DNA from 2 places in the Rhodobium gokarnense genome. Region 1 is predicted to be linked to the other one. Evidence: predicted binding sites of a transcription regulator. Region 1 holds the regulator's gene; the other holds the start of a gene.
The links. The regulator LexA, encoded in region 1, represses DNA repair genes until DNA is damaged. The targets are predictions, from matches to a motif close to TGTTCNNNNTGTGTTCNG.
Positions count from the first base shown of each region.

Region 2: a site for LexA is predicted at 1,871-1,888, ahead of parE (DNA topoisomerase IV subunit B). Genes of this name have one in related genera too.

Region 1 is NZ_JAOQNS010000011.1:4,617-7,729, reverse strand. It holds gene M2319_RS17340 (L,D-transpeptidase family protein) at 1-518, opposite strand, end outside; gene lexA (transcriptional repressor LexA) at 847-1,560, shown strand; gene M2319_RS17330 (ComEC/Rec2 family competence protein) at 1,575-3,113, opposite strand, start outside.
Region 2 is NZ_JAOQNS010000004.1:260,307-263,419, forward strand. It holds gene parE (DNA topoisomerase IV subunit B) at 1-1,776, opposite strand, end outside; gene M2319_RS08835 (thioredoxin family protein) at 2,007-2,564, shown strand; gene purU (formyltetrahydrofolate deformylase) at 2,664-3,113, shown strand, end outside.

The DNA of each region.
Region 1 (3,113 bases):
GGCGCCGTTTCAACGCCATCCGCCGCACCGATGGTCTCGGTCGTCTCCGGCAAAGCGGCATCACCGGCGTCGTCAATCGCGGCTTCCGTCAGGTCCTCGGCATTCGCTTCCGGGGCGGCCATGTCCTCGGTCGGAACGGCCGATGCTTCCGTCTCGACGGGCGCGGACGTCTCGGGCGGGAGTGACAACGCTTCGTCGCCGGGGAGCGCCGGCGCGGCCGCCGGCCCTTCCGGCAGGGTCGCCAGCGGTGCCGGCGCGCGCTCCGGCACCTTCGTCAGTTCCGAAAAGGAAAAAAGCTGCTGGCTGTCCGGCTTGTAGGTGTAGTAGCGCGGCGAACTGATCCGCACCTTCACCTTCTTGCGCTCCGGCTCCGGCTTCTGTCGGTCTTCCTTGTAATATTTCGGGTTGAACAGGCGGTCGAGGAAGCTCTGGGCATGGACCGGCCCGCCGGGGACCATGGTGAAGATTCCAACCAGGAGCCCGGCCGTTCCGATGTTGCGCAGGACCGTCTTTGCCATCCGTCTGTCTGCCTCGATTCGTCTGATTTCCGCCGCCCACCAGCGAGCCGCAACTGTGTAAGGAATTCGTTTCTGAATGCAATAAGTTTGCAGGTTCGGGCGCGCTTGCCGCCGCACTGTCGTCCAATTGCATCACCAGGCGCCGGTCGCCGTTGACGGGCAAGCGAATCCCCTTGCCCGCGAATGCCCGCGAGCGATGCCCGAACACACCGTCTTTTCGGGCAATTCCCCGAGATCAGCGATTTTTTAACCGTTGCGGAACACATATAGAACGTGTATGTTTCGTTCGTGGTTTGTACCACGCTTTGGACCTTGCGGAGTTCGACCGATGCTGACGCCGAAACAGTACGAGCTGTTGATGTTCATTCACGAACGTTTGAAGGAATCCGGGGTCCCGCCGTCGTTCGACGAAATGAAGGAGGCGCTCGACCTTCGCTCCAAATCGGGCATCCACAGGCTGATCACGGCGCTGGAAGAACGCGGCTTCATCCGCCGGCTGCCCAACCGGGCGCGGGCGCTGGAAGTCATCAAGCTGCCGGAGTCGGTCGCCCCCAGTCTCGCTTCCAGCGGCCGCGGCAAAGGCTTTCATCCAAGCGTCATCGAGGGCTCGCTGGGTCGCGCGCCCGCCGCAGCCAAGCCGGCCGGCGACAGCGACGCCCGCTCGGTCACCATTCCCGTGATGGGCCGCATCGCCGCCGGCACCCCGATCGAGGCGATCCAGCACCGCACCCATTCCGTTCCGGTCCCGGCCGACCTTCTCGGGGCCGGGGAGCACTACGCGCTGGAAGTGCGAGGCGACTCCATGATCGAGGCCGGCATCCTGGACGGCGACACGGTGGTGATCCGGCGCGCCGACACGGCCAATAGCGGCGACATCATCGTCGCCCTCGTCGACGAGGAGGAAGCGACTCTGAAACGGCTGCGGCGCAAGGGCGCGTCCATTGCCCTGGAGGCCGCCAATCCGGCCTATGAAACCCGCATCTTCGGACCCGACCGGGTGCGCATCCAGGGCAGGCTCGTCGGCCTGTTCCGGAGCTACTGAGCTTCGGGCATCGGTCAGCGCCGCTCAGGTGGTGCCGGCGGATGCCAGGGACGGCGGAGTTTTGACAGTGCCGTCTCTATGCTGATGGGCGCGTCCCCGTCGCCGGTGAAGGTAATCGCGGTCGCGCCGGTGCGGGCAAGTGCAGCCCGGTCGAAGACGAGGGCGTGCCTGGCGCAGTCTTTCGGCGCCGCGAAGGACGCAATGATGATGTCCGCGGCGTGGCAGTCCTCGGCAAAGGCGAGGGACCGGCGCACCAAAGCGATGCGCCAGAATTGGCGGGCACGGTCCTTGGCGACGATGGCGGCAAGGTCGGTCACAGCGGACGGCGGCGGCCGGGCGGGGGCAGTCGTTTCCGGATGCTGCGGCGCCAAGTCCGAGCCGTTTGCGGTGGCTCTTTCCCCCGTGTCATTCGCCGCGAGGCTACCCTCTGGTGGGCCGGTGCCATTGGGGTATTGCCGTTCTGTTGCCTCCTGACCCCAATTCGACGCCGGTGCTCCGGATCGTTCTGCGGCTTCCTTTGTCGGCGGCCCCCTGCCCGAAATTCCGACCTGCCTCTCTGCCCCTTCCAGAACACAGCCGAGGTCGTCGCAGAGAACACCTGCGACGAGCGACGGATCGTCCACTGGGCGCGGATCGCCGTCGGCGCGCAGCCAGGTGCCGACCACAAAATCGTTCCTGGTATCCGGCGCGAAGCGGAGGGTTCCGCCGGGACCGCGGAGCGCCACCAGCCGGCCGTCGTCGGAAATGAGAAGGTGCGGAGTTGCGGCAAGGGGCGCCAGCGCCATCCCGAGGCCAATGCCGGCAAGGCCGAAGAGGCGGAGCCGGGTCTTCCAGAGCGCCAGCCAGAGAAGGCCGGCCGTTGCGGAAAGGACGGCGACGCCGGGCACCCGGCCGACGATCGATCCGGTTCCGGTGGCCGCCGCCACCCAATCGGCGATGCCGATGACCCGGTCGATGCCCCAGCCCATGGCCGGCAGGACGAGCGGGTCGAGCCCGAACGGGATGGCGATCAGCGACAGGACGCCGAGCGGCATCACCACGAAGGCGACCAGCGGCATGGCGGCGAGATTGGCGACGAGCCCGAGCGGCGCCAGCCTCTGGAAATGAAAGACGGCATAGGGTGCCGTCGCAAGGCCGGCGATCAGTGAGGTGAGCGCCAGCCCGCCGACATAAAAACCGAGGGTCTTTAACGCGAGGCCGGCGATCCCGCGCCGCTCGAAGGCAGTCGCATTGCGCCGTTCCGACAGGGTCTCGTAGGCGGCGATCAAGGCGACGACGGCGGCAAAGGACATCTGGAAGCTGGGCCCGACGACGACCTCCGGCGCCAAGACCATGACGATGAGCGCGGCGACGGCCACCGATCGCATGGTCAACGCCGGCCGTCCGGCAAGGATCGCGGCAAAGACGATCGCCGCCATGACGAAGGCGCGCTGGGTGGCGATTCCGGCCCCCGACAGGCCTAGATAAACGGCGCCGGCCCCAAGCGCCGTCAGGGCCGCCCATTGGCGCACCGGGTGGCGGAGCGCGATCCCGGGAAAGAGCGCCAGGAGCCC
Region 2 (3,113 bases), on a different contig from region 1:
GTAGAGCGGCGGCACGGCCAGATAGAGATGGCCCTCGCGGATGAGGTCCGTCATCTCGCGGTAGAAGAAGGTGATCAGCAGCGAGGCGATATGGGCGCCGTCGACGTCGGCGTCCGTCATGATGATGACCTTCTCGTAGCGCAGGTCGCTCTCGCGGTACTGGCCCCTGGTGCCGCAGCCGAGCGCCTGGACGAGGTCGGCGAGCTGCTGGTTCTGGGCGAGCTTTTCGCGCCCGGCGCTGGCGACGTTGAGGATCTTGCCGCGCAGGGGGAGGACGGCCTGGGTGGCGCGATTGCGCGCCTGCTTGGCCGAGCCGCCGGCCGAATCGCCCTCCACGATGAAGATCTCGCTGCCGGCGGCCTGGCCGCTGGAGCAGTCGGCGAGCTTGCCCGGAAGCCGCAGCTTGCGCACCGCGGACTTGCGGTTGACTTCCTTTTCCTGGCGCCGCTTCAGCCGCTCCTCGGCCCGGTCGACGACCCATTCCAGCAGCCGGTTGGCCTGGTTGGGCGATGCGGCGAGCCAGTGGTCGAAGGCGTCGCGGACGGCGTTTTCGACGATCCGGCTCGCTTCCGTCGTCGCCAGCCTGTCCTTGGTCTGGCCGACGAATTCCGGCTCGCGGATGAAGACGGAAAGCATGGCGCCGGCAGAGGTCAGCACGTCATCGCCGGTGATGATGCCGCCCTTCTTGTTGCCGACCAGTTCGGCATAGGACCTCAGCCCCTTCAGGAGGGCGTTGCGGAGGCCGGTCTCGTGGGTGCCGCCCTCCGGCGTCGGGATGGTGTTGCAATAGGAGCGGGTGAAGCCGTCGCCGGCGAACCAGGCGGCGGCCCATTCCACCGAACCGTGGCCGCCGGGGCGGTCGGTCTTGCCGGCGAAGATGTCGTCGACGACCTTGCGCTCGCCGTTGAGGCTCTCGGCGAGAAAGTCCTTGAGGCCGCCGGGAAAATGGAAGGTGGCCGAGGCCGGCGGCGCATTGGCGCCTTCCAGCCAGTTGGCCGCGCAGGACCAGCGGATTTCCACGCCGCCGAAGAGATAGGCCTTGGAGCGGGCCATGCGGAAGAGGGTGGCCGGCTGGAACTTGCAGTTGGCGCCGAAGATCTCCGTGTCGGGCACGAAGCGCACGCGGGTGCCGCGCCGGTTCATGACCTCGCCGAGTTCCTCCAGGCCGCCGACCGGAATGCCGCGGGAAAAACACTGGCGATAGAGCCGGCGGCCGCGGGCGACCTCGACTTCAAGCTTTTCGGACAGGGCGTTGACGACGGAGACGCCGACGCCGTGCAGGCCGCCGGAGGTCTCGTAGACCTTGGAATCGAATTTGCCGCCGGCATGGAGTGTCGTCATGATCACTTCCAGGGCCGACTTGTCGGTGAATTTGGGGTGCGGGTCGACCGGGATGCCGCGGCCGTTGTCACTGACCGTCAGCGCCCCTTCGGCGTCGAGTTCGACCTCGATCCAGCTCGCATGGCCAGCGACCGCCTCGTCCATGGAGTTGTCGATGACCTCGGCAAAGAGGTGGTGCATGGCCTTGGAATCGGTGCCGCCGATATACATGCCCGGTCGCCGGCGCACCGGCTCAAGGCCTTCCAGGACCTCAATGTCGGCGGCGGAATAGCCGGTCTCGCCGCTGTCGCCCGTGCTCCTTGCGGGGGTGCGCGCGGCCGGCCGCGACGGCGCGGGGCGGTCCGCAGCGGCTTTGCGCTTTGCCGGACGGTTCTGCGCCTTCAGGTCGGCGACGCTCTCCTCGAGCTTGGCAAAAAGGTCTTCGGATTTGGCCATTTCCAGCGGGTCTTCCCAGGCGTTAAAGGGGGATTTCGCAGGCAAGCGAATCGGTTCGCATTCTGGCATGACGAAAAAGTAAAGGCGAGATCGGCGTTCGCGGCTTGTTCCATCACAAGTCCGCTAGCGGCGCAGAAGATGTCGGGCGCTGGCCAACGGCCATGGAAAATGACTGGCAAAACTGGTTTCTTGGGCAGCGATCCAATGCAATCGCACCGATGGAGGTTTTCATGGCTGCAACGCCCCCGCCGCCGGAACTCGGGATACCCGCTCCGGACTTCACGCTGCCCGGAATTGACGGCAAGACCCATTCGCTCAGCGAGCTGAAGGGCGAGAAGGGGACGGTCGTCGTCTTCATCTGCAATCACTGCCCCTACGTCAAGGCGATCACCGAGCGGCTGGTGAAGGCCGCCGACGACATGGCCGCCTTCGGCGTCAGCCTGATCGCCATCAATTCCAACGACACGGCGACCTATCCGGAAGATTCCTTCGACAGGATGAAGGACTTCGCCGCTGCGTCGGGCTTTTCGTTCCCCTATCTCCACGACGAGAGCCAGGAGGTGGCGCGGGCCTATGACGCCGTCTGCACGCCGGACTTCTTCGGCTATGACGCGGGCCTCACCCTTCGCTATCGCGGCCGGCTCGACGAGGGACGCAAGGACCCGCCGCCGGCCGGTGCCGACCGCGAGCTGGTCGATGCCATGAAGATGGTGGCCGAGACGGGAACGGGGCCGGAGATCCAGATCCCCTCCATGGGCTGCTCGATCAAGTGGAAGGAAACCGCCTGATCTTCGCCATCGCCGGACGGGTCCGCCCGTCCGGCTTTCCTCGCAGGGCCACGGCCCGCCACTCCCCAAAATCTGTAAAGCACATCCCGAGAGGTTGCCGTGACCACTGCGTCCTTCGTTCTCACCACCTTCTGCCAGAGCCGTCCCGGCATCGTCGCCGCCCTGTCCACGGCGATCTTCGAAATGGGCTGCAACATCGATGACCTGCAGCAGTTCGACGATCACGAGACCGACCAGTTCTTCGCCCGGATCGCGTTTGCCGCGGTGGACGGGGACATGACCAAGGACGAGGTGCTGGAGCGCCTTCAGCCGGACATGGAGCGCTTCGACATGACCTGGAAGCTGCGCGATGCCGACGCGCGGCGCCGGGTGCTGCTGCTCGCCTCGAAATTCGACCACTGCCTTGCCGACCTGCTGTACCGGTGGCGTATCGGCGAGTTGCCGATGGAGGTGGTCGGTGTGGTCTCCAACCACCCACGGACGACCTATCCGAACCTGTCGTTCCGGGACACGGAGTTCCGGCACCTCCCGATCACCAGGGACACCAAG